DNA from 2 places in the Paraliobacillus zengyii genome. Region 1 is predicted to be linked to the other one. Evidence: predicted binding sites of a transcription regulator. Region 1 holds the regulator's gene; the other holds the start of a gene.
What was found. The regulator NrdR, encoded in region 1, represses ribonucleotide reductase genes. The targets are predictions, from matches to a motif close to AACACNATATATNGTGTT.
Positions count from the first base shown of each region.

Region 2: a site for NrdR is predicted at 6,514-6,531, ahead of DM447_RS15760 (anaerobic ribonucleoside triphosphate reductase). Genes of this name have one in related genera too.

Region 1 covers NZ_CP029797.1:2,492,234-2,507,987, forward strand. The annotation lists gene DM447_RS12720 (dUTP diphosphatase) at 1-35, opposite strand, end outside; gene DM447_RS12725 (sigma-w pathway protein ysdB) at 164-553, shown strand; gene DM447_RS12730 (TVP38/TMEM64 family protein) at 583-1,170, opposite strand; gene DM447_RS12735 (DUF1294 domain-containing protein) at 1,238-1,504, opposite strand; gene rplT (50S ribosomal protein L20) at 2,077-2,433, opposite strand; gene rpmI (50S ribosomal protein L35) at 2,473-2,670, opposite strand; gene infC (translation initiation factor IF-3) at 2,706-3,209, opposite strand; ribosomal protein L20 leader region at 3,336-3,467, opposite strand; gene thrS (threonine--tRNA ligase) at 3,604-5,556, opposite strand; gene ytxC (sporulation protein YtxC) at 5,947-6,768, opposite strand; gene dnaI (primosomal protein DnaI) at 7,030-7,965, opposite strand; gene DM447_RS12770 (replication initiation and membrane attachment family protein) at 7,977-9,353, opposite strand; gene nrdR (transcriptional regulator NrdR) at 9,420-9,884, opposite strand; gene DM447_RS12780 (cytosolic protein) at 9,931-10,311, opposite strand; gene speD (adenosylmethionine decarboxylase) at 10,474-10,851, opposite strand; gene coaE (dephospho-CoA kinase) at 11,164-11,754, opposite strand; gene ytaF (sporulation membrane protein YtaF) at 11,821-12,456, opposite strand; gene mutM (DNA-formamidopyrimidine glycosylase) at 12,553-13,386, opposite strand; gene polA (DNA polymerase I) at 13,402-15,754, opposite strand, start outside.
Region 2 covers NZ_CP029797.1:3,162,220-3,177,973, forward strand. The annotation lists gene DM447_RS15725 (YveK family protein) at 1-411, opposite strand, end outside; gene DM447_RS15730 (nitroreductase family protein) at 702-1,262, shown strand; gene DM447_RS15735 (EAL domain-containing protein) at 1,588-2,316, shown strand; gene DM447_RS15740 (C40 family peptidase) at 2,413-3,486, shown strand; gene DM447_RS15745 (zinc ribbon domain-containing protein) at 3,920-5,353, shown strand; gene DM447_RS15750 (zinc ribbon domain-containing protein) at 5,376-6,125, shown strand; gene DM447_RS15755 (DUF1540 domain-containing protein) at 6,201-6,353, shown strand; gene DM447_RS15760 (anaerobic ribonucleoside triphosphate reductase) at 6,546-8,432, shown strand; gene nrdG (anaerobic ribonucleoside-triphosphate reductase activating protein) at 8,429-8,911, shown strand; gene DM447_RS15770 (nuclease-related domain-containing protein) at 8,903-9,469, opposite strand; gene DM447_RS15775 (hypothetical protein) at 9,695-10,057, shown strand; gene corA (magnesium/cobalt transporter CorA) at 10,169-11,125, shown strand; gene DM447_RS15785 (nuclease-related domain-containing protein) at 12,266-13,084, shown strand; gene DM447_RS15790 (nuclease-related domain-containing protein) at 13,149-14,108, shown strand; gene DM447_RS15795 (MFS transporter) at 14,355-15,548, shown strand; partial or broken gene DM447_RS15800 (IS1182 family transposase) at 15,713-15,754, shown strand, end outside.

The sequences.
Region 1 (15,754 bases):
TGTTCTTGCATAGTAAATAATTTTTGCCAATCCATAAAAAATCTCTCCTATGTATAACCTATATTTGAACAACATTTAGTATAACATGAAAAAAGTGAAACCTAATAGCAGGATCATTCGTAGATATACTTAGACCTGTTTTAACAAGGAGTCGGTGAAGATGATTGTAGTTTTTTTATTTCGTTTCTTAATAGTCGTCGCTCTTGTCTTTTTATTCTACACTCTATATCAATATATTAATAATCCAAAACGAAAGCTAGAAGTTGCAAGGAATAAGAAGACATTCTATTTTCTTGATGAATCCTCTAATATTAAAAAAAATTTTTTAATAACATATAAAGGGATTTTATTTGAAGGGGAAAAATATCTTGGTACAACAGAAAACTCCTTTGATGTGATTAATATTAGTGTATCTACATGCAACCCGGATGAGTTAAAAGGATTAGAACGGAATGATTTGTATTTTCTTGAAGAAGAGATCTTAATTCACTATCCATACGCATCTATAGAATGGAAGCATCCTATTGATAATTTATTACTTATAAAAAAATGAAACGAGTGTAACTTACACTCGTTTCATTTTTATATACCGGCATTTGATGACTTTACGTTAAAAAAGTCTTGCCAACCTATACGTATCTCTTTTCTTCTTAAAATGTATAAAAACGGTAGAATACAAAGTATTATACTACCTGCAACTAACGGGGAAAAGTTTGTAATTGATCTTCCTATAGAAGTATAAACAACGGCAAGTGGTACATTCGATACAAAAGACGTTCGCATATAATCCTTTAAGTGTGAGGATATTTCTAAAATACATAATGATAGTAGATGAAAGTGAATGAACGGAATAAGACGTAATATTGCAATTTGTCCTGTTGTGAAATTCGGATGGTCTCCTATTAATTTATGTTTCATCCGAATAAATCGATCTAGTGTAGCTGGCATACGTTTGGTCATCTTATAAAAAACAAAGCTAGATAGTGTGATCCCTATCACTGAGTAAATGATGCCTGGAATAACACCAAATAATATCCCACCTGTTATGCATAAAAAAACGACTGGTAGAAACAACAGTGGCCGTAATAAATGCAAAGTAATAAACAATAGTGGAGCAAAAACCCCTCCAGTTTGTACAACTGTCATAACGTAAACACTGATGTATTCCATAGTCAGCCCCCTCTAGATGTGTCTACACTATTAACTATATGACAATAGACGAGCTATTATGACAGTTTTATTTATTAAAATAAATAAAACTTATAACGCTTATATGTAGAATAATAACCATGGGCATGCCAATCGTAAACGTTTTATGCTTTGTTTTATGATGAAAAAGTTTCATACCTATGATACTACCAAATGCTCCACCTAGTACTGCACTAATCCACAATGTATTTTCAGGGATACGCCATTTTCCTCTTTTTGCCCTACGCTTATCTAAACCCATTAATATAAAAGCAATTAAATTAATCAAACAAATATAAATGATAATATACTCCATTATTTCCCCTCTTCCTATTTTTATCTATCTAATACTTTAAATGAAAGACTGTTTTCCACTAAACTATAACACAACCCTATACGCAGACACCTATTGTCACCGAAGTTATCAAGTTATCATCAACTGCGACATAACAGGATTCCCAGAGCCGCTTATCAAGTGAAATTGACTCCCTTTCCGCAGGCACGGCTTCAGCTAACTCGGAAACTAAGAACGTTTCCGAGTGGATCTTCAGCCCGTGGGATTGCGATTACTCATCCCATCGAAAACATGTGCTGTTCCTGCAGGAGTGTCGCCAATTTCACTTGATAAACTAGTTAGGTAGTAATTAACAACAATATGCACTGTGAAAAATCATGCTATCTAGCGAAGGAAGCAAATGGTTGAGACTACTCGAAAATAAAAACCGATTTTCTTGCGATGTGAACCCCTAGAAGCATTCCTTGTCCTATGGGAACAACACATGTTTTCGATGAGATGATTTGTTTTAAAACAAAAAGATTGCTAAACGTATCTAATAAAAAGAAGAACTACTTTCTCACGATGAGAAAACAGTTCTTCTTGTAGTAAAATTATTTTAAAGCAGATTTTGCTTGATCAGCGATTTGTGTGAAAGCTTTTTCATCACTAACTGCTAATTCAGCAAGCATTTTACGGTTTACTTCGATACCTGCTAATTTTAAACCGTGCATTAAACGACTATATGAAAGGTCATTTAAACGTGCAGCAGCATTGATACGTGTAATCCATAATTTACGGAAGTCACGCTTCTTGTTTCTGCGGTCACGATAAGCGTACTGACCTGATTTCCATACTTGTTGTTTTGCTACTTTAAATAGCGCATGTTTCGAACCATAATATCCTTTTGCAAGTTTTAGTATGCGTTTGCGACGCTTGCGTGTAACTGTTCCACCTTTAACACGTGCCATTGTAATTCCCTCCTAGATATATCAACGAATTCCATTTTTTTATTTGTATGGTACCATTTGTTTGATGCGTTTGTAATCGCCGGCAGAAACAACCGAGCTTTTACGTAATTTACGTTTTTGTTTTTGTGACTTGTTAGCAAACAAGTGACTTGTATATGCGTGTGAACGTTTTAATTTTCCAGAACCTGTTCTTTTGAAACGTTTTTGTGAGCCTTTATGTGTTTTCATTTTTGGCATGATTAGTTCCTCCTTCATAACATTTAAGCTAATTCTTATTTTTCGTTAACTGGTGCAAGCGTTAAGAACATGCTGCGACCTTCCATTTTTGGTCTTTGCTCAATTGTGGAAAGATCTTTACACTCTTCAGCCATGCGTACTAAAACTTTCTGTCCTAATTCTTTATGGGTGATCGCACGTCCGCGGAAACGAATCGAAACTTTAACCTTGTCACCTTTATCAAGAAACTTTCTAGCATTGCGAAGCTTCGTATTAAAATCATGTTCTTCAATTCCAGGACTTAGACGTACTTCCTTAAGATTAATGATTTTCTGTTTCTTACGGGCTTCTTTTTCTTTTTTCTGTTGTTCAAAACGAAATTTACCAAAGTCCATTATTCTACACACCGGCGGTTTTGCTGTCGGTGCAACAAGAACAAGGTCTAATTCTCTTGTTTGAGCAATTTCCAATGCTTCTTGACGAGATTTAACTCCAAGTTGATCCCCATTAGAATCAATGAGTCGCACTTCACGTGCTCTAATTTTCTCATTGACATTCATATCTTTGCTAATAATCAGCCACCTCCGTGAATTTTTAAAAGCGTCATGATCTATGATCGATTACTGTTATTTAAAAAGTAATCTTGACCTTTACCAACAGCCATTTTGACAAGCTAGTTAATTATATGCATAAAAAAAGTGTCGGTACACACTGCACCCACACACATCTTCTGTTTAATAATCAGAATGGTAACCTGGAAACTGCATACATATTACATGCGTCAATCAGGCGAGAAGCGGGTGCCTCTACTTGTCTTTAAGATCATATTCAATTTCACTTATAAAATCATAACATGCTATTATAATACTGTCAATTCTTTTATTATCACTAAGTGCTCTTTATAAGACAAAAGACAGATGCCAAAATGACATCTGTCTTAAATGTAACCCTATTTTACTTATTATGCAATACTTTATTTTCAATCTCTAATTTTATCACTTTGATAAAATCTTCTAAACCTATTGTTTCTGAATCTTGCTCACCGTATCGCCTCACATTGACTGCGTTATCTGTCATTTCCTTGTCACCAACAACTAGTGCGAAAGGAATCTTTTGCGTTTGTGCTTCACGTATCTTATAACCAATTTTTTCATCACGTTCATCTACTTCCACACGAATACCAGCAAAACGTAATGTCTCTTCTACTTTCTTAGCATAGTCAGCGTGCACGGAAGCAGACACTGGTACAATTCTTGCTTGTATAGGTGAAAGCCACGTTGGAAAAGCACCTTTATATTCTTCAATTAAAAATGCTACGAAACGTTCCATTGTCGATACGACACCACGGTGAATAACAACAGGACGATGTTCCTTACCATCTTCGCCAATATAAGTTAAGTCAAAACGCTCTGGAAGATGGAAGTCCAATTGAACAGTTGACAATGTCTCATCTTTACCTAAAGCTGTTTTTACTTGTACATCTAATTTCGGACCATAAAATGCCGCTTCGCCTTCTGCCTCAACAAATTCTAAATTCATGTCTTCCATTGTTTCCTTTAAAAGTGATTGAGCCTTATTCCACATTTCATCATTATCAATATATTTTTCTTTATCTTCCGGGTCACGATAAGATAAGCGGAAATAGTAGTCATCGATACCGAAGTCTTTATAAACATTTTGTACCAACTCAACTACACGAATAAATTCTTCTTTTAGCTGATCAGGACGTGCAAAAATGTGTGCATCATTTAACGTCATAGCACGAACACGTTGTAAACCAGCTAATGCTCCAGACATCTCGTGACGATGCATCATTCCTAATTCTGCAATACGAACTGGCAAATTACGATAGCTATATAGTTGATTTTTATATACCATCATATGGTGCGGACAGTTCATCGGACGTAACATTAAATCTTCGTTATCCATTTCAAGTATTGGGAAGTTGTCATCTTTATAATGCTCCCAGTGACCACTAGTTTTATATAATTCAACATTACCAAGGATAGGTGTATATACATGGTCATAGCCAAGACGTTCCTCTAGATCAACAATATAGCGTTCTATTGTACGGCGGATCGTTGCACCTTTAGGTAGCCATAGAGGTAAACCTTGTCCTACTTTTTGAGAAACTGTAAATAAATCTAATTCTTTTCCTAACTTACGATGATCACGTTCTTTTGCTTCTTCACGAAAACGTAAATAATCGTCTAAATCTGTTTTTTTAGCAAATGCTGTTCCGTAAATACGTTGCAACATCTTATTGTTGCTATCACCACGCCAATAAGCACCTGAAATGCTCAATAACTGAAAGACTTTAATTTTACTAGTTGAAGGAACGTGAACACCACGACATAAGTCAAAAAATTCACCTTGTTCGTAGATTGTTACTGTCTCATCTTCTGGAATAGCATCCAGCAATTCTAACTTTAAGTTATCACCAATTGCTTCAAAACGTTTTTTTGCTTCATCACGTGAGACTTCAACACGAACGAATTCTACATTTTCATCAATAATTCGTTGCATTTCCTTTTCAATTTTCGGTAAATCTTCTGGTGTAAGAGACTGTTCCATATCGATGTCATAATAAAAACCATCTTCAATAGTCGGTCCAACGCCCAATTTAACGTCCTCTCCATATAACCTCTTAATTGCTTGTGCCATTACATGTGCACTTGAATGACGCATAATTTCTATACCTTCATCCTGTTTATTCGTAATAATTGCGATTTCACCATCTTTTGGCAGTGGTGTACGTAAATCATAGAATATGCCATCTAAAGTAACAGCTAATGCTTGTTTTCGTAAACCTGGTGATATTGATTGTGCAATATCTTCTCCTGTTGTACCTTGAGGAAACTCCTTGTTCGCTCCATCAGGAAAAGTAATAACTAATTGATCTGACATGTAACTCACTCCTTATATAAAATAAACAAAATGGAAGCAGAGCGCGTAATTAAAAAATCACATATAAAAAACGCTTGTCCCTCTGCCTATATAGCAAAGGGACAAGCGTTAGCTCGTGGTTCCACCCTAATTTCCGAATCTAAACACGCTCGATTCAGCTTCATTGCTCTGTAACGTAGAGAATACGCTGTTTTCTAATCGCTATTGTAGCTTTCAAATCCAGAGTTCAAAGGTGGTAATTATTGTAGACTGAACAGGAAGCTCACAGCTAATACTTCCCTCTCTATAGAACGCCTTACAAAATCAAGTCCTCATCAACACTTTTATGCTTCTTAATATGACTTGTATTATAAAGCTATCCGTAGAAAAAATCAAGCGTGTATCTAAAATTTAAACAATTGCGAACGGAAATTGATTTAATGGTTTAAAAGTAACCTGTTCTTCAAATATATTTATTAATGAGACAGTTTTACCCTCTGATGGATCATCACCATAAATAAAAATAGACTTCGGCTTTAGAGCTAATATAGGTGTTAAGTTTAATTCATTTTCATCTAAACCAACGATATACATTGGTTCCTGCTTAATTTTTATTTTTAATTCTTTGGTAGTGTATAAGTGTCCATCTTCTCTGTAAAACAAAAAATCATTTTTTCCTTGTACCATATAGATATTTTCACATTTAAACGAACTGTTTGCTACATATTCACGAATAGCATTTACAAAGTCTTGGTATTCTTCTTCTTGCTTCCATTCATCAATTGCTCTTCCAACAAGTTCTAATAAAATAGTATCAGCTGCAAGTTGATTAGCTTCTACACAAGCCTCATAGTCTAATACACCGTCTATTGTGTACTCACTAAACCATTCACTAATTGTCGTTTTTATTTCATTTGAAGCTGTGAAAAAAGTGAGCTCATCCCCTAAAATCATATCCATTGTAATTTTTAAGATATGGTTAATTTCTTCCTCATTCTGATAGTAATAATTATAACGAATTATTTCTGAAATCTGCGTTTTTTTGGTATGTGTCATCCATAGTTCCATTAATAAGAGTGCAATTGCATTATCATGCTTTTGAAAAGAAAACTGCTTCTTTATCTCAAAATAATACCCTCCTTTTTGTTTCAAACTCCAATCAAATTCATAATAACCTAGCTTCTCACTAAACAGTTTTGCATCTTGCGCTTTTTCCATGTACACATTTAACATGTCCATCATCCTCATCACAATCAAACTGTTACATTATATGGGACAAGTGAAGAAAACATGCTTTTTTTACCATATAAAAATATAATTCAGCTTTATTCCACCGATTTGTTTTCTGTAACTTTATGAAGTACTATTTTTTGGGCTATTGCTCACTAATTACTACATTCATATCCCACTTCCTAACAAATTAGATTTTATAAAAAAGATCGAGAAGGATAATAATCCAACTCGATCTTTTTTATCTATTTATCCAGAAGCAGGTTATTCTCCTCTACGATTCTCAGAGAAGATCGCAACTTCCTTACTTACTTGCTTAATTCGTTCTATGATTCTGCCTGCCTTAAGTTCCTCGATATCTCCCTTAGTTGATGTTGCTAAATGCTTTTCTAATTGAGCTAAACTAAAATTCGAACTAAAAAATACTGGTAACCGTTCCATCATACGATATTGTAGTATCGATCCTAAAATTTCATCACGAAACCAAGAGGAAATTGATTCAGCACCAATATCATCTATCATAAGTACTGGTACCTTTTTAAACTTTTCAACTTTCTCATTTAATGAATCATCTTTGAATGACGACTTGATTTCGCGAACAAATTCTGGCATATAAATTAACATGGAAGCAATATTTTTTTCAGCTAATTCATTTGCAATGGCACCTAAAAAGTATGTTTTGCCTACTCCAAATGGACCATAAAAGTACAATCCTTTTTCAGGTAATTCACTACCGATTTTGCTAATATACGTCACAACTTCTCTAATTGCTTTATGTCGCTTTTCATCTTGATCATCTAATTTTGAAATTGATGCTTGAAGGATATCTTTTGGCATATATAAGCTTTTAATTAATGACGATTTTCTTCTTTGTTCTTCTTGCTGTATGGTGTATTTACATTTTTCATAAAATAAACGGATTTCTTTACCCTCAATTTCAATCCTAGGTTTATATCCTGGCAATACATTATTCTTACAACCATTTGTTGGGCAATTAGCACAATCTTTATTTTGAGAATGATATTCATATAGTTTCATTAATTGTCTTTCAATATCTTTATCAGATAAAAGCGGATGATTTTCTAACAGCTGTTTGATTTCAGTATCTTGTAAAACCTCTTGCTTCATTTCCTTATAAAAGCTTTGAAAAGACTGATTTTCTCTCATCCATTTTTTTAATGAAGTTTGAATTGGTTCCATGTGCACCACCCTTAAGAATGATTTGATTTTTGTTCTTTATATTTTCGTAACAGTTCACTAACATCTTCGTTTTGCTCTCTATTAGTTACCGTTTTTTCTTTTTCTTTAGCAGCTTGTGTTTGCTTTTGTTCCTTAAACCAATCGGGAACAACCTCTTTTTTCCCAGTTGGTTTATAATAAGATTTTTTATTATTTCCCCATTCTTGGTACTTGTTATGTTCCGATTTTGCTAGTGTAATAGCTTGTCTAACTGTTTTTACGTTTTTTCTAGCCCAATGGCTAGCTATTTTTTCTACATATGATTTTGTTAACTTCATATCTGTTTTAAGTAATACATAATGAATGAGTACGTTCATGACACCAGGTGTAATGCCATGTAATGACATAATATCAGCAACTATTTTTAAATCTTGTTGAGAAGCATGATTTCCACTAGATAAGTCTTCTAATAACTGTTTTGGTGTTCTTTCTTCTAACATTTGCATAAATTGATCTTGTTTACTTTTTGGCTCGTCTGTATTTTTTGTATAAGTTGTTTTCTGATTAACTAAATTTTTTGCTTGTTTTGGTTGAGCTTGCATACTTTCTGATAAATCCATACAAGCAGTTTTAAATTCTTTATGATTCAAGCTATTCTCATCTGTAATAGCCCACAACAATGCTTTTTCAATCTCTAAATTAGTTAAATGATATAATACGCTCATTTGCTCTATTAATTTTATATTCGTTGCAGTTAGAATTTGATTAGTAGGCAACATGCGCTGCTTCAATAATTGTGCCAACCAATCCATATCTATTGTTTGATTGCCAATCATTGGGCCGTCATTTTCTTCGTCTATAGATGAACCATCTGATACTTCCAATTTTGTGTTTGTTTCCTTACTACTAAAAACATCAGTAAAGTGGGCAGTGACATTAACGCCTTTATTATTTGTTGTCACTTTATTCTCTTTAAATATATCATATAACTGATCATATTTATCGGTTCCAAGTTGATGGTACAACAACTGTGACAGCATACCATTCTCGAAAAATAAACCTGGTGAACAAGGTGTCAATAATTTATATGTGAATTTAGTCTGGTTTTCATCATCATATTTAAAAGTTTGTAATATACCGATTGCCTCTAATTTTTGTCTTGCTTCATAAATTTGAGGAAGAGGGATATTTAAATACTGCATCAACATATGATGTGTCTGAACGTCATCAGGATTAGATGAACTAAGATATTGACTAGACAATGTTAAGTAGAGTGAAACGGCATGAATGCCAACTAACGGTTGATATAATTGCATTAAAGCCAGAAGGTGTGCTTGCGTAAGTTGTTGTTGTTCGGATGTTATCACATACCCATGACCTGGCAGTAACTTCCCAATGTGTTGTTGCATTATTTCTCCCCCCTGTCCTTCTATTTAAAGAAAAAAAGAGCCTCTTGGCTCATCTATAATCTTGATTTATTTATCATCTGAATTTTTTATTAAATCCTTTAATTCATCTAGGAACACACTAATATCTTTAAATTGACGATAAACAGATGCAAATCGCACATAGGCAACCTCATCAATTGATGAGAGCTGATCCATAATTAATTCGCCAACTTCTTGACTTTGCACTTCTGCAGTACCACGACTCCGTAATTCGTCCTCCACTTCCATTGTTAACTGTTCCAATTGTTGAAGTGCAACGGGTCGCTTCTCACAAGCTTTAATCAAGCCACGCAGTAATTTTTCCCTACTGAATTCTTCTCTAATTCCCTCTTTTTTAACAACAATTAAAGGAACTTCTTCAATACGCTCAAAAGTTGTAAAACGGAAGTCACATTCTTCACATTCACGTCTTCTTCTAATCGCACGTCCTTCTTCAATTGGCCTTGAATCCAATACTCTTGTGTTTTTATATTGACAATTCGGGCACCGCATCTGTTATCATTCCTATCATTTATTCCCTCTATCTTTGTATGCAAGTTTAATCAACAAGCGTCATTTCCTTTTTTAGGTCATCATAAAGTTTCGGGACTAACTTATGGCTATATCCTAAATCAAAAGGGAAAACTGACTCTGTTGTAACTGAAAAATCAATCGCTGTTCGAAATGGTTTCACCATGATAATGGTTGCTGTAATAAAGACTTTTTTGCCACCTTTAAGGTTACAGCTAATTTCACCATGTTCATCCGATATTGCAATTATTTCGCAACCCTTCTTACTCTTAAAATATTCTTCTACTATCTTAAAAGCTCTATCTTTTGTAGTTTTGAAATAGCGTGTTTGTAATTGTTTGTCCCAATGTTTGTCTTTCGTTTCCGAGTGATTGTTAAAGAATTTATCAATTGATTCTTTAATAGCCATATACCGCACCTCAATATCTTTAGTTACATATTATATACTTCTAAGATTATTCTAACATGTTTCCTATAAGAAAACGATATCAAAGCGTTTAATTTTTTGGATAATTAGATAAAAAACCCCTTTTACTGTTTATTCCAGCAAAGGGGCTGCAAATCAAATTATTTAAAGCGCATTATATTTAGGTACTTGAATTGGACCCATACCACGTGGCAATTCAACTTTTTCACAATTACCAGATTCCAAGGCTTCTGAAATATAATCACATGCTACATTTGGATCAATAATATCACCGCATGTAAATACATCAATACTTGCATAACCATGTTCTGGAAAACTGTGAATCGTTAAGTGTGATTCAGAAATAATTACTACACCACTTACACCATGTGGAGCAAACTTATGAAAAGCAACTTCTCTTATTTCTGCACCTGCTTTTAAAGCTGCGTCAACAAAGATCTTCTCAATTTGTCCCATATCATTTAAAGTATCTATATTACAATCCCACATTTCAGCAATAACATGTCTACCCATTGTATCCATTCGATAATTCCCCCTTATTTATTAATCAATACCTTTTAAATAAACTTGGATGAGCTGCCACGGGGGAAAGTTAGTCCAAAGAGATCCTAACCCTTTAAGCATTCATTAATGCACCTATTTAAAAGCTTTGCTGTTAGTATAACATATTTAGGATGTGTTATTTCTCATAAGCACACGCAAACGAATTATATCTGTTTTTTAAAAGTTTGGCAAGATTTTTTTACAAAAATAAATTTGTAGACATATTATATTTTTCCCTAAAACTACAAAATAAAACCTATCTTCTCAAATTGAGTAGACAGGTTTATATGTTTATACTTGATTTATATACTGTTCGAATTGCTCTTTTGTATCTTCTATTGACCCATTATTATTAATAATAACATCTGCATTTTCAGCCTTTTGTTTTAACGGAATTTGTGCGTTTATTCTACTCTTAGCATCACGTTCTGATAAACCATTGCGTTTCATTAATCTAGTTAATTGTATGGACTCATTAACGAAAACAAGCCAAACTTGATCAACAAGAGAGGTCAACTTATTTTCAAATAATAACGGTATATCTAAAACGATTATTTTCTCATTCGTATTTATATAAGTATTTTTTTGTTTAAATATTTCATCTTTAACATAGGGATGAACAATTGCATTTAATTTCTCACGTGCAATTTTATCTTGAAAAACAATATGACCAAGTTTTTTCCGATCAATGGCACGATCAATCTGTAAAATATTATCACCAAACGCTTCACCTATTTTAAAATAGGCTTCTTTTCCAGGCTCAACAACTTCTTTCGCAATGACATCTGCATCAATTATTGGTATCTGTTTTTCCCGAAATAAATTAGCTACTGTACTTTTACCTGAAGCTATTCCTCCAGTTAATCCGATTATTTTAGTCATCGCTATTTTTCACCCTTGTCTCTTGTTTTACCTGTACCAAATCTTTTTCTACAGTTTATATTGGTTTCATCCTATCATTTTGACAATACCTATGATAATTAATATTATACCCGGTAAAAAACTAAAACGATGCAACCCTTTCCATCCTGATAGAATAACACCACTTTTTAAGCCTAGTGATAAGAACAAACTGGTGGCTACACCGATTCCTACCGCAGAAAGAATAACCGGCAAACCAATTAGTGCTGCACCAATTCCTGCGCCTAGTGAATCAAGCGATAATGCTAAGCCAAGTATAAATACTTCAATACCCGCTATATTACCTGATTCATCCATATCTGCCATCATTGGTTTTTTGAGTATTTGAATAACAATGCCGAGTGATTTTATTTCAAACTTAATCTCATAAGGACCCGTTTTTTCGTGAGATTCCTCTGAACGGAAAAATGAAATTAGTACCCATAGTCCAATAATTACGAGTAAGCCACCACCAATCATCTCAGCGCTTTTTTCAGATAGAAAAGATCCAAGCCAATCTCCAAGTGCCATGGCAGATAGAAAGACTATCCCAGAAATTATACCAATCAAGATGACAGACTGAAATGCTAATTTCATCTGACGCAATCCGTACGTAAAGGCTACCATAAAACTATCTAAACTAACTGCACAAGCCAATAATAATAGGGTTGATAACTCTTTCATACAACTCAAGCCCCTTCATCATACAATTTCATGTTAAAACACATGAGTAGTATATGGAGGGCATAAAACAGTTGTGCAAAAAATCGGTTCAATCGCCTATTCTTTTATAGGTTGGCATCTAGTACAAAGATGTGTACCTCTACCAGCAACTTTTATTTTAACAATTGGTTCTCCACAACGTTTACAAGGTGTATTCTCTTGTCCATAAGCAAACAACTGTTGCTGAAACATTCCAATTTGGCCTTGGCTATTCACATAAGATCGAATGGTTGTCCCACCTTGTGCAACAGCTTCTGTTAGGGTTTCTTTCGCATGTTTTAACAAACGTTTCACTTCAGGTTCACTAAGTTCAGATCCCTTGGTTAATGGATGGATTTGTGCCTTATACAACGTTTCATCCACATAAATATTTCCTAAACCAGCTATGACTTGTTGATCCAACAGAATATTTTTTATTACCCGTTGGCTTCTATGAATTTTTTCGTATAACGCGCTGAGTTTATATCCTTCTTCAAACGGGTCAGGACCAATTTGATTTAACGGTTTTACTAAGAACTCTTCTCCTTTAGGATACAAATGCATTGTTCCAAACTTTCGAACATCTTTATAGCGTAATTCTTTCCCGCTTTCAAAATGAAAAATAACATGTGTATGCTTATCCACAGGAATATCATGTTCAAAAACACCATATTTACCTTCCATGCGTAAATGAGAAACAAGCGTATAGTTTGTTAACTCAAACAATAAAAATTTACCTTTTCTGTGAATATCTAAAATTATTTCACCCTCAACTAATTGACTGAAAATTAGATGGTCATCTGGTTCTTTAATAATTTTCGCCCAGTTGACAGTCACAGCTTCAATTTTTTGATTAACGACTAGCTCTATTAACGTTTTTCTAATTGTTTCTACTTCTGGTAATTCTGGCATCTGTTTCTACCTCACTTATTTTGCATCAAACCAAGTTTCGCCATACGCATAATCAACCTTTAATGGCACAGCTAATGACACAGTATTTTCCATAACTCTTGGGACAAGTTCTTTCAATAGCTCAATTTCTGTTTTTGGTGCTTCTATAATCAATTCATCATGCACTTGTAATAACATACGTGCTTTCAAATTATTTTCTTTAAGTGCGTGTTCTAGATCAATCATTGCTTTTTTTATAATATCTGCTGCACTACCTTGAATAGGTGTATTCATTGCTGTTCTCTCAGCAAAACTACGGAGATTAAAATTGCGATTTGTGATATCTGGTAAATAACGCCTGCGTTGCATAAGCGTCGTCACATACCCTTTTTGTTTCGCTTCTTTAACAATCTCCTCCATATATGTTTTAACACCTGGATAGCTATCAAAATAGCGTTCGATGAATGCCTTAGCTTCTTTACGTGTAATGCCAAGATTTTGTGATAAACCATAGTCACTAATTCCGTATACAATACCAAAATTCACTGCTTTTGCTTGACGTCGCATATTACCATCTACGTCCTCGGCATCTACATGGAATACATCCATTGCTGTTCTAGTATGAATATCCATGTCTTCTTGGAATGCTTGTACTAATAATTCATCCTTTGCGATATCCGCTAGGACACGCAATTCAATCTGAGAATAATCCGCTGCGAAAATTACCCAATCTTTTTCAGAAGGAATAAATGCTTTTCTTATCTTCTTTCCTTCCTCTAGTCGAATTGGAATGTTCTGCATATTAGGTTCTGTCGAGCTTAATCGACCCGTTTGAGTAAGTGCTTGGTTAAAGCGCGTGTGAATCTTTCCAGTATCAGGATGAACCACTTTTAAGAGCCCTTCGATATAAGTTGATTGTAATTTTCTTAGCTGCCGATAAAGCAATAGCTTAGGTATAATCGGATGCTTTTGTTTTAACTGTTCCAATATATCCGCTGAAGTAGAATAACCTGTTTTCGTTTTTTTAATAATAGGTAATTCTAACTTTTCAAATAAAATTGGCCCCAGTTGTTTAGGGGAGTTTAAGTTGAAATCTTCACCTGCAAGCTCATGGACTTCCTCTTCTATTTTATCTAAACGTATTTTCAACTCTTTTTGCATCACATTTAGTTGATCTTGATCTATTTTAACTCCAGTAGCTTCCATTTTGCCTAGGATAACCGCCAAAGGTAATTCTAAATTATATAATAACTCTATCTGTTGATTTGCTTCTAATTCTTCTTCCACCTGTGATTTTAGAGCAAATAACATCATTGTTTTACGTCCGATATGATCCGCTAATTGATCTTGACTTGGAACTTGTAGTTTCGCACCTTTACCATAGACTTCTTCATCAGAAAGCACTTGTTTTTGCCCCATTCGATGACTGATTGCAGGAATGGTATGATGATTCTCTGAAGGATCTATTAAATAAGACGCTAACAATAAATCAAAGGTAATTCCACTAACAACAATTCCATGGTTTAGTAAAGAGACTGTTACTTTCTTTGCATCAAACACCCATTTTTCTTTCTCAGGATCTTCCGCCCATTGTTTAAATGCATCTGATTTCACAGCAATCTCAGTTGGTATAAAATACTTCTTATCTTTATTAACAATTCCAAATCCTTCAATAGGAGCAAGGTGATAATTATCTGTTAAAATCTCTACCTCTAACGCCTCTACTCCAATAAATAGTGATGCTGAAACATTATCTAATATTTCAATATCAACAGCTTCAAGCGCTTCTTTCTCTTCTACAATGACTTCACCAGTAACTTTAGTTAATAATGAATTAAATCCCAAGTCTTTAAACACAGCACTCAACTGATTCACATCATATCCAGAATAAAGCGTATCTTTTAATTCTACTTCAATTGGTGATTCGCAATTGATTGTCACTAATTGTTTACTCATAAACGCATCATCTTGATGGTTTTCTAACTTTTCCTTCAGCTTTTTAGCAGTAACTGATTCTACATTCTCAAAAACTTTCTCTAAAGTATGAAACTGATTAAGTAATTTTACTGCAGTTTTTTGACCAATACCTGGGATACCTGGGATATTATCTGAGCTATCACCCATTAGAGCTTTCATATCGATAATTTGCTCTGGGTTCACTTTCATTTTCTCTTTCATAAATTCTGGTGTGTATGTATCAATATCACTTAACCCTTTTTTTGTTAATTGCACTTGTACCCGATCTGTAACAAGTTGTAACATATCCTTGTCACCAGAAATAACTCGAACATCAAAGGATTCCTTTTCCGCAACTCTAGCTAGTGTTCCAATGATATCATCTGCTTCATAATTAGGTAACTCATAATGCTTAATGGAAGATGCATCGAGT
Region 2 (15,754 bases), 670 kb from region 1:
TGTTTGGTTTGCAATAGCCGTTGCCATCTCTGGATCCGGGTCAGTCGCAGTTACAGTCACAACTTGTGAACTATCTTCATTTGCTACGCTGATCTTTTCACTTAATGTACCAGCTGAAATGGTTAAATCTAATTCTTCCACTACTTGATCTAAGATTCGTGAGCTTTTAATAATAACGTTATACGTACTAATAATTTCAACATTCGAACGAATTTCATTCACATCGACGCTATCGTCTTCGCTTGATTTTTGATTTACAATGAATTGAGAAGTAGATTGATAGGTAGGAGTTAAGAGAAAGTAACTAACAAAACCACTAACAAGTGCAGCTCCTAAGGTAAGCATAATGATCAGTACTAAGCGCTTTTTCAGCACCTCGAATATTTCTTTCAATGATATAGTTTCTTCCATAGATATGATCCCCCTGAAGCTTATTATAATCATGTATTATTTTTATGAAATAAGTAACAAAAGGAATTATATCATATCTATTTGTCAAATTGGGACTATTATTATAAATTCATCTATAAAAAATATTGCCAAATTTATTCTTATGAGGGTCCTTTACATATTATTTTTATTATGTAAGAAACGGTTTAGTTTACTCTCTACCTATTATATAGAAAAGCTTTAGAAGTTGCTCCTGTTTCCAATTTGTTCTATAATTTTGAACAGATGCGTAACACTAGGAGGAATAAATAATGTCAATCGAAAACTCTCGCAAAGCTGATTATCCAATTCACCCGCAGTTTGTTAACAGGTGGTCACCACGTTCTTTCTTAGATAAAGAGGTACCTGAAGAACTACTCTACAGCACATTAGAGGCTGCACGTTGGGCACCGTCAAGCGGTAATAGTCAACCATGGCGCTTTATTATTGCACGGAATGACGCTGATCGTGCGAAATTTCATCGTTTTATCATGGATGGAAATCGAACATGGTGTGAGCAAGCTCCAGTTCTAATTTTATTACTTTCAGACCAAACAGGTGGGGCACATACTTTTGATGCCGGGACAGCTTGGGGCTACTTAGCTTTACAAGCAGCGGAAAATGGCCTTAGTACACATGCAATGGGTGGTTTTGATAAAGAGAAAGCACGTGAAGTATTGGGTATCCCCGCTACTTATGATCTTCATGCTGTCATCGCGCTTGGCTATCAAGGCGAGAAAGAAGCGCTATCTGCTGTCTTGCAAGAAAGAGAAACACCTTCTCCAAGACGCCCGTTAAGTGAAACCGTTTATGAAGGTACTTTTAAAGAATAATAGATCGATAGATGACTGGTTTCGCTTATGCGGAACCTGTTTTTATGTCATTAGTTATAATTTACTAACATGTAATAGTGTATAATAGGTAAAATGATATTTATTTGACGAAACAGTTGGTTTTTTGGCGGATTTTGGTATAATATAAACCAATAATATGTAAACGCATTTTTATATAAAACGTTATTGATAACTACTAGGTTAACGAATCGAGAGCGCAACGAATCCTTAAGCTACATAACCACTAAACATACATATCTGTGAACCAACTACATGAAATATCCGCTATTATCAGCAGATACTAAAAGAAAAGGAGCGCGTACCTATGTTAATTGATCAATTTATCGAAGAAGAACAATTCCATCATTTTTTTCAACCTATCTTTGATGTGAAAGGTTTGAAAAAGATTGGTAATGAAATATTGCTACGTTCAAATGTTTATCAAAATCCTGAACAAGCCTTCCTAGCGGCAAAAAAAGCGAATAGACTCTATGATTTAGATACACGTTCAATTCATAACGCCTTATTTACCTATCAGGAAACAGACTTTTCTAAGACGGGGCAGTTACTATTTATTAATGTTTTTCCATCGACTATTTCTCATCCGAATTTTAATAGATTTCTAGATCAATTAACTACAGAACTAGCACTAACTAGTAGCAAAATGGCACTCGAAGTTTCTGAATCTGAGTTAATTGAACACCCCGACAATTTTCTTCAGCACCTTCAATCACTTAAACAACAAGGATTTGCAATTGCGCTCGATGATGTTGGAAAAGGCTATGCAAACTTCGATATGCTCATTAAAATGGAGCCAGATTATATTAAGCTTGATCGTTTATTCTCAGATCAACTCGACATTTCCAAAAAGAAACAAGACCTCGTCCGCTTCTTTCTTCACTATTGTCATGAAAATAATGTTGATTTGATATTAGAAGGTATCGAAACAAAAGCAGAAATGGAGATGGCACAGCAGTTAGATATACCTTATGCACAAGGTTTCTTCTTAGGTAGGCCTGCTCCTTCTAGTAACTGGATTACAGTGCATTCATAAAACTACCAAAATAAGCCCTAAAATTTACCGCTTCATGCTATACTATACAAAAGTAGACAAACGCGTACAAGTCAACTTAAAGAGGAGAGTGAAATAGTGAAAAAAACATTGATAAGTCTTTCTGCAGGTGCAGTTATCGCTACTGCTTTCACAGCAACAACTGCTGACGCCGCAACATACACCGTTCAAAAAGGTGACTCTTTATGGTCCATTGCACAAAAAAATAAAACAACTGTCACACAGTTATTAGATATTAACAAACTATCAAGTTCGATAATCTTTCCCAACCAAAAGTTAGAAACAACAAAAGCTACAACAAGTACGACAAATACAGCAACAACTGAAAAGAAGACAACATCTACAACAACTTCAAAAGCTACAACTTATAAGGTTAAATCAGGTGACTCTTTGAGTAAAATAGCATCTGCTCATGGTATTTCCTTAAGTAATTTAATGAAATGGAATGACCTTGATTCAACGTTGATCTATCCGAATGATGTATTAACAGTCTCTAATTCTTCATCTGCTTCCACATCAACATCAACAACTACAGATACTAAAACGGCAACAACAGAGACAGCTTCTAAAACAACATCCGCAACAAAGTACACTGTTAAATCTGGTGATTCTTTGTGGAAGATTGGGCAAAAGTATAGCGTCTCAATTACTGAGTTGAAAAAGCAAAACAACTTAAGTTCTGATATTATTCGTGTTGGACAAGTTCTTTCTATCGGAACAACAGCGACAAAGACAGAATCTGCGAGTTCTTCTTCCGCTTCTGAGACTGCATCTAAAACAGTTGATTATGATGTCACAAAGCTTTTAGAACAAGCAAAATCATACTTAGGTACGTCCTATTTATTCGGTGGATCAAATCCTAGTGCTGGCTTTGATTGTAGTGGTTTTATCTATCATACGTATAATAAAGCAGGTAAAGAAATTAGTAGATTATCAAGTGATGGCTATTATAACCGTTCTTATTATGTGAATACACCTCAATTAGGTGACTTAGTCTTTTTTGAGAATACGTACCGTAAAGGAATTTCCCATCTTGGTATCTATGTTGGAGACAACAGCTTCATTCATGCTGGATCAAGTGGTGTTCAGATTTCAAGCCTAGACAATTCTTATTGGTCAAGCCACTTTGAAGGATTTAAACGTTTTTATTAAAGGTTAAGAGGATCTCACGATGTGTGAGGTCTTTTTTTTGTGTTTTTTAAATATATTAAGCGCAACTTTCGCAGAGTTAAATTTGACTTCGTGCTCCTTCCGAAAGCAAGATTACGATACATTTTACGTACGTGATACATAATGTTAACGCGACATACCGCTCTGGAAATATACTTCGCTTTCCGTGGGCACGACTTCAGCTAACTTTGCTAATGCTTGCAATATTTGCTCGCTTTCCGCTTGTTCCATCTTCTAAACCCCTCCTTCATGTGTGAGTCTATCTTAACATATCCTTTTCTATTAGCCGACAATTTTTCAGCGTAAGTTTATTCCATAATTCAGCAAATCCCGACAAATTCTTATGGTGACTTTTACCTATTTACGCTATAATTAAAAATTGGTATGACAATCTTATTATGAAAGGATGACAACGATGAATTACTGCAAAGAATGCGGGCATGCGCTTAAAAATGATGCACAGTTTTGTTCAGCATGCGGAACACAAACACAGCCGCAAGTTAGTAAACAACTACCTGCTCGATCGTCATGGGGAACTAAGATAAGACAAGCGACTAAAAAGCAAAAAGTAATCGCGATTAGTGTACTTGCTTTACTTGTTCTTTTAATCGGGGGCCATCAAGTCGGCGCGAATATGACGGATAAGAACCGCATCATCGAAAAGTTTGAAACAGCGTTACATGAAGAAGATGCAAAAACAATTGCAAGTATGCTACAAACAAGTGATGAACGGTTAGATATCACGGAAGAGAAAGTTTCTGAACTATTAACGTTGATCGCTGAAACACCTTCTGCCCAACAATATTTTATTAACGAACTGGAATCACAGGCAGATGCTTACGAACAAGGTGAAACAATAGAATCAAGTACTATTTTTTCACTTGAAAAAGAAGGAAAGACCGCTCTTATCTATGATAACTATTTTATCGAAGTGATGCCGTTTTATTTTCAAGTTGGTACGAACATGACTGATGCAAAACTTTTTCTTGGAGAAGAGGAAATTGCAACTAGTGATGCAGATCAATTCACAAAAGAGTATGGACCAGTTTTACCTGGCGTATATACGTTACGTTCGAGTTATAGCAATGACTATACTGTTTTGGAGAATGAGTCTACCATTGAGTTACTAGAGCCTTATCATCAAGATCAATACGTTGATCTTTCACTTTACGGGGAATATGTTTCTTTTAACACAGAATACGCTTCAATCGCTGATTCAATTAGCTACTTCGTTAATGATACCGAACTAGACATTTCAGAAGACGAAGATTTTGGTCCCGTTTCAGTAGATGGTTCAGTGGAAGCTCACGCTGTCTTGACTTTCCCATGGGGAGATGTAACAACTGAAAAAACACCAATTGATTATGCTTATATTGATTTAGCTGTGCCTAATCCTTTTAATGAAGAAATGCAGACAGATATCATTAACACCATCCATGCATTTGGACAAGATTATGCGCTAGCTGGTGAAGCAATGGATGCGTCTTTATTCACGACAGCAACAGATGCATTTATAACGGAAGAAGCATATAGCAACTACAGCTATATGGAAGATTGGGACGAGCGTTGGACTGGCACATATAAAAAAGCTGTTGTTGATTTAGATAGTTTCTACTTGTATCAAACAGACGATACATATGAATTAAGTGTAAATGCTGCGTTTTATTACGATGATGCAGCAACCTACTATGTAGACGATGAAGAGATAGATACCGCCGAGGAGATTAATGAATGGGAAATCACATTCGTATATCAAGCCGATGAAGCTAGCTGGTTAGTAGCTGATTATGCTGGCCTTTGGTCATTTAATGATGAAAACACAGTCGAACGTGTTGTTGAAACAAATTAATTATAACTAAGGGGAAATGAAAATGAATTGTCCAAATTGTCAAGCACCACTAGAGTCAGACGCAAAGTTCTGTACAAACTGTGGGGTGAAAATAGATCACATACAAACGGAAAACACTGATACAGAGCCTGTACAATCAACAGGAACAGCACCTAGTCAGACAACCGATTATGTCCAGCAAGGAAAAGATATTAGCAAACAATATTGGCACTTCATTCCTAGTGCATTAGCAAATCCTTTTGCGGCAAGTAAACATGCAGGTCCAACTAATAAAATAAACGGTCTGATTACGCTGATTTTATTTTCTTTACTGATTCCGTTATTTTCTTATATTAGCTTATCATCTTATTTTAGACCGCCATTTGTTGAAATGGTAGTGAAGCCATTCTTTATTTTTATTATCTTTTTCGCGCTATTACTTGCGGTTAAATATGGTGTTGCAAAGTTAATGAAAGCAGACGTTTCCTTTCTAAATGTTATGACTCGTTTTGGTATATTGATGGTTTTACCAACAGTGACAGCTTTAGCTGCTGTTTTATTCACCATTTTAGGTGTTGAAGATTTCAGCATTATTTTACTAATCCTTTCGATGAGTCTTGCTAGTATAGCGAGTTTCGCGACTGTTTTTTCGATTAAAGAGAAAGCACCTGCTACAGGTGGGCTTGATGTTTTTTACGGCGTTGTTCTAACATATGTTGCAATGGCGATCATTTTATTGATTATTGGCGATAGTATTTTGTATGAATTGGAAAACAGTTTTTACGGATTTTAGGATTTAGTTGTCAATAACTAACACGGATTATTTTTGATGGTTCTTGATAAACTACTGTCATAGGAGGTGGGCGCATTGGCTAAAGATGTTCTATGTGAAGTGCACAATTGCAAGTACTGGGCGAAAGGGAATCATTGCAGCGCAGAAGCTATCTATGTAGTAAGCCATCATGGTAAAAGTGCTGCAAACCAAAGAGAAACTGATTGTCAAACATTTGTACAGCAATAAGCACACCTTCTTTATCGGAACGGATTCAGTTAGCCACTGGATCCGTTCTTTCTATTTTATAAGATAAAAAATTTCTACTGTGATATATCGCACAGTTTTCTGTTCTATCTTCGTGCTAAACTATTTCATATGTACTATATATAGATTATTTCAGTATATAAATACAATATATTGTAATCGGAGTGATAAACTATGCACACACATATAGAAACAGAAGACATGCTATTACAGTCGTTAGACGACATTGTTTATGCAAGTAATCAAGATCTTATCCAAGAGAATGCCAATGTCGATGGCCAATCACCGATGGGACAGATGTCGAAATTCGGATCAGAAGCAGCAAAACATTATGCCAAACAAAAAATGTTAAGCACGGATGTCAGCCAAGCAATTGCAGACAATTTCATCCATCCACATGATCTAGATTTCATGCCAACTGGTACGACAACTTGCTGTCAGATTCCACTTGGTAAGATTTTAAAAGATGGTTTTAATACTGGACATGGCTATATGCGTGAACCAAATGATATCGGAAGTGCGATGGCTTTAGCGTCTATTATTTTTCAATCTAATCAAAACATGCAACATGGTGGACAAAGTTACCCTATGTTTGATTTTGATCTTGCACCATATGTATATAAAACGTTTTTAAAGCATAAAAAGCGTTTGACGAACTATGTGACACGTTATACAAGTATAGAAATTGCAACTATTGCATGGCATGAAACTGATCGTGATGTTTACCAAGCTTGTGAAGCTTTTGTCCACAATTGCAATTCCATGCACTCGCGTGGTGGTGGCCAGGTACCATTCGTATCAATTAATTATGGAACGGACACTTCTATGGAAGGTCGTTTAGTAATGAAGAATATCTTGCTCGCAACAAAAGCAGGACTTGGTAACGGAGAAACACCTATCTTTCCGATTCAAATTTTCAAAATGAAGAAAGGTGTTAATTTTGAACCGGATGAGCCAAATTATGACTTGTATCAATTAGCACTTGAAACGACTGCTAAACGTTTGTTTCCAAACTTTAGCTTTATCGATTCCACATTTAATTATCCCTATTATGACGGTTCGCCTGAATCAGAAGTAGCCTATATGGGCTGTCGAACACGGGTGATGGCTAATCGACATGGAGACGAGACGGGTGTACAACGTGGCAATTTATCGTTTACTTCGCTTAATTTAGTGAAAATGGCTTTATTAACAACTAGTGAAACTGCATTTTTTGAAAAGCTTGATCATTATATGACACTTGCGATTAAACAATTACTCGAGCGTTATCAGTTTCAAGCAAAAAAACAAGCACAACATTTCTCCTTTCTCTACGGACAACAAGTTTGGAAAGATAGTGATCAGTTAGAAGCAAGTGACCAGTTAACAGATGTTTTAAAACATGGCACATTAAGTATCGGTTTTATTGGTTTGGCTGAAGCACTTGTCGCACTTACAGGTGAACATCACGGCGAGTCTGATGAAGCCTATCAATTAGGCTACCGTATTGTTGAACATATGCGTATGTTCGTTGATCTAGCTGCAGAGCGTTATGACTTAAATTTCTCGTTAATCGCAACACCAGCTGAAGGTTTGTCAGGAAAGTTCACTAAAAATGATCAAGCTGTATTCGGTAAAATCCCTCGGGTAACTGATCGTAACTATTATACAAATTCTTATCACGTACCTGTTTATTATAAAATAAGAGCATTTGATAAGATTAAAAAGGAAGGCGCTTTTCACAAGTTATGTAATGGTGGCCATATTTCCTATATTGAATGTGATGGCGATGTCTCAAAAAACACCAAAGCACTTGATACACTGATTAAAACGATGTCAATGAATGACTTTGGCTACGGATCGATTAATCACCCTGTCGACCGTTGTACATGCTGTGGCTATACCGGTATCATCGATAACGAATGCCCTAAGTGTCATAATAACGATCAAGAAAAAGTCGAACGGATCAGACGAATCACAGGTTATCTTGTTGGAGACATGAAGAAGTGGAACTCTGCCAAACGCGCAGAGGAAAGCCAACGTGTCAAACACCAAACAAGCAGTAAGGATACAAAGCAATGAGGGTAATGAATATTATTCATGATTCCGTTGTCGATGGCGAAGGGTTGCGGACAGTTATTTTTTTCGCAGGCTGTCCTCACTTCTGCCCAGGGTGTCATAACCCTGCTAGTTGGAACATTCGTAATGGTATTGAGATGTCCGTAGAAGAAGTCGTCCAAGAGGTCGCTAGTAATCCTTTAACAGATGTGACCTTATCAGGTGGGGAGCCTTTTTTTCAAGCAAAAGAAGTTGCAGAGGTTGCAAAGCGATTGAAAGATTTAGGAAAACATATCTGGGCATATAGCGGTTATACTCTCGAACAGCTGATAGATGCAGAAGATGTCCATCAACGCGAGCTACTTTCCTATTGTGACGTACTAGTGGATGGGCCGTTTATCTTAGCTAAAAAAGACTTAACACTATCCTTTCGAGGCAGTAGTAATCAACGCATTATTGATTTGCATAAAATAGATGTTCCATTAGAAAAGGCTTCACTTTGAGTGAGCCTTTTCTAGTGTTTGCAGTTTCTCCGTTAGTTTTGTTACGTTTTCCTTACTTAAGCGTGGCGTTTTATACGTCTCAATACTTGCAACGATATCATCATACAAGACGACGGTTTTATTCTTCATTAGACTTGGATCAATTGCTAGAATAGCTTTGTTCGAAAAGGCAACAATAGTCGTTATGTACTTCTCATTTAATTGCAAAAATTCTGCTACGTGCTGCTTTCTTTGTTCGTTAGCTCTTAATGGATTAATGAATGGTGTCTGTTTCTTTTTCACTTGAAAAAGCCATTCTTCATCTGTTTCCTTTCCATAAATAGAGCCATCATAATTTTCTCTTTTAATCAAAAAGACTCCGTATATCGAAATGACCACATGATCAAGTCGTTCCGCTTCTGGTAGTTGAACAGCTGAGACTATCTTGTATTCGTTCTCATTTAACGCCTGTAACTTTTGTTGGACATAACTTGAACCCACTTTTTTTCTCAATCTTGTGTAAACTGCACTTATCACAATAATAATCGCTAATACTAGAAAGACATATAAATCAGACATGGTTTTTCCCCCCTCATTTTATTAACTAATTGTCATTTCATCATAACATGCATATAAGCACATTATCTTGTATTATTACTATTTACTAGCTAATAGTTATTATAATTAGTGAATATGTCACTTTTAGGTTGTTTTATGTTAATTTTTGCTTGTTTTCATTGACTTTACAGCGGTTTATCGGTAGTCTAAAAACATTACTGAAAATACAAAAAAGGAGTGAACACATTGTCTAGAGACCATGCACGTGCGCATTTTGCAGATTCTCCCGAAACAGAAGCTACATTTAAAGTAATGAATTGTGAAAGTATCAATAAAACAAGTAGTCAGATCCGTTTACATGAACTAAGTGTCAAAGGGTTACGCTTTTCTACTACCACTGCATTCTCAGTTGGGGATCATATAGTAATAAATTTACGATTGTTCGCACCAACCAATCACATTTTTGGTGAAGTGATTTGGAAAGAACAAGCGCACGAACCAGCTGATTACACGTATGGGATAAAAATTATTATGTCAGACTATGATTACTATCAATTTATGAACTCCTATGATGCCTACATAAAGAACAAGAAACAGTCCGCGCACTAATAAGGTAATACTTACTATATTATAATTTTTCTGATTACTTGATTACTTGATTACTTGATTACTTGTTTATTTTTAATAGCTATACTAGACTATTTGAAGAGGTGATAGTCGATGATACATATTCTAGCTATAAATAACAATAATGAATTAGTGCAACTGAACAGCCTTGATGCACTTAAACAAGAAGCCTACAAATGGTATTGGATTGACTTTGATCAACCTAGTGATAAAGAAGTGCATTATTTGCACGATAGTTTAGACTTTCATCCACTAGCAGTTGAAGATTGTCTCCAAAACTTACAACGTGCCAAGTTAGATTATTATGATGATTTTAGTTTTTTCATTATGCATGCGCTTCAACCAGACGATTTAATACAATTAGAACACGATTTTTTCCTTAATCCTAATTATATTGTCACTTTTCATAAACAAGCTTCCACTGAAATCGAAAGCGTTTGGAAACGTTTATTGTATATAAAGAAACATGATTTAGAGTTGTGGGATCCCTATCGCGTATTTTATGAAGTGTTAGATAAAATTGTTGATCGGTACTTTCCAATTGTTTATGCAATTGAAGATGAGCTTAATAAGGTAGAAGATAATTCAAACCAAGAGGCAATGCCAGCACTACTTGATAAATTATTTGATATTAGACATCAGCTTTTACAATTACGACATACAATTAATCCTGTGCGTGATTTGTTTTACCGGATGTTAAATTCAAGTCATTTAAGTGGTATTAACGATCGCAAAGTCTACTTTGCTGATATTTATGACCATTTGATTAAATTATCGGAAATGGTTGGATCGAATCGTGAAGTGGCTAACGATATCCGTGATAATTATTTGTCATTAAACTCACACCAAACAAATGAAGTGATGAAAGTCCTAACCATCATCACCTCTATATTTGCACCATTAACTTTCATCGCTGGAATTTACGGTATGAACTTTGTTAACATGCCTGAACTCGAATGGGAATATGGCTATTTTATCGTACTTATTGTTATGGCTGCCATGTCAATTACGATGTATGCATGGTTCAAACGTAAAGGATGGTTTAATTAGAGAGGTTCCGAATATGGAGCTTCTTTTTGTTTGATTATTATTTTTTATTTATTATTTATAACTTTTGCAGAGTGAATCAGGCATTTAAGTATCGGTATTACTTGGAAGTCTCACAATCCATAATAGACCTTGACTTCACGCTTCTTTTGAAATCATCTTACGAACTTGAGAGAAACTCTGTGGTAAATATAACTGCTTCGCTCCTCAAGCGAAATGGGCTCCCTTTCCGCAGGCACGGCTTCAGCTAACTTGGAAGCAAAAAACGCTTCCAAGTGGATCTTCAGCCCGTGCTGTTCCTGCAGGAGTGTCGCCCATCTCGATTGATCCGCTAGTTTAGTCTGCTAATTAAGCATCATATAAAATGTTTGTTATTTGTCATTAAAATATAAGTTAGCAAAAATTAAATCAACTGCATACAAAGCTGCCACTGCTATGCTTCTTTGAATAGCTATTCGAATTAGTTTATAAAACAGGCAATCGGTCGCTGGACAGACTTTAAAAGTAATACATTATCTGCTTGTCATAAAGATTGATTGTGCTTATCACAATAGTTGTTCAGCATTATACGGATTGATTGTAGCGTAAGGCAGTCGACTCCTGCTGGAAAAGCAAGATCTGAAGATCCACTTCGTAAAACGATTTTCTTTACGAAGTTAGCTGAAGACTTGCCCGCGGAAAGCGACTGCCTGAAGCGGAAATCAACATGGCAGTTAAGATAGAGTCTATAGTAATTCTGTCATTGACAACAATCTTTTAGAAAGCAGACCTTTTTAATGAATGTCAAGTAGTATAACAAATATAGTCGAAACGCAACACACAAAGATTAGCGCTTATTTTAAGTGAGAAAGTTACGTTATTTAAGCTATCTGAACGAAAGATTCATCTACAATTAATTGTCATTTTGTTACACTTTAAAATTTTGTAAAATAATTGTAATTATTTATGGAATTTTTTTGATTATTATTTTATAATCTAATAAAAGCAAAGGAGGTAAACTAACTGATCCTATTTCCTAATATAAAAACGAGTGAACACAAACAATTAGATGCACTTATACCTAGACTACATCAAGGAAATCCAAGTTACCAAAAACTTCACTATCATCACAAAAGGATTGCAAATGCCTATCTAGGTACCAATGTGTTAAATGAATTACTGTATAAGAAAGAGTTATATCAAAAATTCATCTTCTATAATTTACGGCTTCCTAAAAAAGACGCAGGCTATTTCAAATTAAACGCACTCATTATCACACCCTATGTTATCTATTTGATTGTAGTTATGCATGTTAAAAATGAACTTAACTTTAACACAATCGGAAAATTTACATACCTGAATAATGGCGAAACAATAACGGCCCCAAATCCGTTACATGATGCAAACACCCAGATAGCACACCTTCACCAATTCCTAGAACAACATGGACTCCCTCCGATACCGCTTCACCCTATCGTTACCTTTACACACCCAAAAGTAATTTTGAACTTTGATAGCAACTTCGATGATATGGTTAAAAGCAAGTTTTTACTACAGCGTATTACCATGCTACGTTCCATCTATCAAAAGCGATTCTATCAAATCGACCAGCTAGAGTACCTCGCAAATCAACTAAAAAATCAAAACAGACCACAAAACTATAATGTGATTAAGAAACATCAGATTCCAACACAAGACATTCGAAATGGTGTATGGTGTCGCAAATGCAAACAAGAAATGATGCAACGTAAACAAGGCTACTGGAAATGTACTAGCTGCCATAGCCGTTCCAATAGCGCGCATATCATTGCCTTACATGACTATGCATTACTTTATCGTCCACAGATTACAAACAAAGAAGCACGTCACTTTTTACAAGTTGATTCAGCTACTGTGGTGACAAGATTATTAGGTTGTTTAGATATTAAACAAAGTGGTTATGCAAAAACGTCATCTTATCATTTAGATACATTGATTAAATAATTTTGATTTGGTAGCGCTCTTTTGAAAAGCGCTACTACTATTCATAAAGAGAGGAATTAATATCTTGATTATAAAACCCCTACAAAAAAATCCAGAACTCAAACAGTTAGAAGTGCTTATGCCTAGACTCTTACACCGTGAGCCAATGTTCCAACAATTAGAGCATGTATATGGTAAGTATACTAGTGGATTTTATGGCGAATCCTCTCTTGCTTATCCTTTTCAGTTATTACATCTAAAATCAGCTTTCATTTTGTATGACTTGCGACTACCCTGTGTTAGTGACTATTTCCAGATTGATGCCTTACTTTTAACACCTAGATTAGGTATTATTATTAAAGCAAAAAATTTCAAAGGAGAAATCACGTTCAACCAATCTGACCAAATGATTCGAACACTTGATGGAAAAAAGAACAGTTACAAAAACCCCCTCCACCAAGCCGCTATCCAAAAAAGGCATCTTGAAAGCTATATTATGAGAAACGGTTTCCCCTTCTTACCGATTCATACACTCGTATCATTTACCCATCCCAATGTGATTCTTCAATTCAATCAGCGAGAACCCGATATCGTGGACAACCACCACCTCTCACTCCGAATAGATGAACTTTTACAACAATACCAAGCTAATTATTATACGAAAGAACAACTCAAGAAACTTGCTAATAAGCTGAAAAATAACCATACGCCTAAAACGTATAATGTGATCGAAAAGTATCAGATTAATAGAAGTAATATTAGAAATGGTGTTTGGTGTCCTGTTTGTAAAAAGGTAATCATGAATCGTGCACATGGCTATTGGATCTGCCCAGTTTGTAAAGTAAAAAATAGAGAAGCACATATCCAAGCATTGAAAGAATATGCGCTATTATTTGGATCTACTATCACGAATCGACAAGCTAAAGCATTTTTACAATTAAAATCGAGCCACATCGTCAAGCGTCTACTGGCTAATATGAAGTTATCTTATGTTGGTAAAACAAAAGGCATTGTATACTCACTTCTGTCTTTATTAGATGACTGACCTAGATGGCGATCGCCTTATCATTCTGAGTTTCGCCCGATTCGGCTTGCGTTCGCCCGATTATCTGAGTTTTCGCCCGATTCGTGCTGCGTTCGCTCGATTGATCACGCGCCCATTCGACTCATCTCTCACCATTATCAAAGCCAAAATTGATAAATTCTATACTTATCGGCGAATCTAGTTAACAAAGTCTTTTATCTTGTGTATAATATATTTCGAGTGCCGAAAGAAAGAAGGAATATAATTATGGCAGATAATGCACGGACGCAAACAAAGACAGCAATAAATGAAGATAAGATTTGGACGAAAGATTTTGCCTTAATATGTATGGCAAACTTTTTTATTTTTCTCGGGTTTCAAATGACTTTGCCTACGATTCCTCTGTTCGTACAAGAGCTAGGTGGAAGTGATCAATTAATTGGGTTAATTACTGGTATTTTTACATTTTCCGCACTATTATTCCGGCCATATGCTGGACATGCTCTCGAATCAAAAGGACGACAATTTGTTTATATGATTGGACTCGGAATTTTCGTTTTATCTGTTGCCTCCTATTCTATTATTACAAGTATTGGTTTTCTGATTGTGATGCGTATGGTACAAGGGGTTGGTTGGGGATTTTCTACAACTGCAACTGGAACGATTGCAACGGATTTAATTCCACCTAAGCGACGCGGGGAAGGAATGGGCTATTTTGGGCTATCTGGGAATTTAGCACTCGCATTTGGTCCAGCACTTGGATTGGCATTAGTAGATATTATTAGCTTTCCACAGCTGTTCTTAATCTGTGGATCACTTGGTTTTGTTTCCTTTTTATTGTCAACACGCATACGTTATAAAAAGATCGAGGCATCACAACATAAAGCGGCAACTATTAAATTTGATATTTTTGAGAAAAGTGCGATTAAACCTGCTATCTTACTCTTCTTCATTACCGTAACATTTGGTGGTATTGCGTCTTTTCTACCACTATACGCAACACAAAAAGGTATTGAAGGAATTGGCATTTACTTTCTCTTCTATGCTCTATTCTTAATGATATCACGGAGTTTTGCTGGTAGACTTTATGACGCTAAAGGTCATATTGCCGTATTTCTTCCTGGCACACTCATGATTGTAACTGCGATGCTCTTATTAGTTTGGTTACCAAACTCTCTCGTTTTATATATCGCGGCTGCGTTCTATGGACTCGGATTTGGAAGTGTTCAACCTGCTTTACAAGCATGGGCAATTAATGAAGCTGCAGCTAACCGTAAAGGAATGGCTAATGCTACTTTCTTTGCATCCTTTGACCTTGGTGTCGGTGTTGGTGCAATGACATTTGGCTTAATTGCCGCAAGCTTTGGCTATAGCTTCATTTACTTAGTTTCAGCTTTCTCTGTTATTACATCAATGATGATTTATATTAGCTTGTTGTTTAAGAATGGACGGAAAGCCTAATAAAAAGAGGCTGGGACAAAACTCAGATAAACAATAAAAAGTTGCATCTTCCAACGGTAGTTGGAAGATGCAACTTTTTTATAAAATCGAAAATTTTAGTAAGTAAAAAAGGATACCTTCTGATAAAATTAAAGTACCACACAATAACAATCGGAGGTATCCTTATGTTTAAAGATTATAACATGAATCAAGTAATTTTGCCGTTA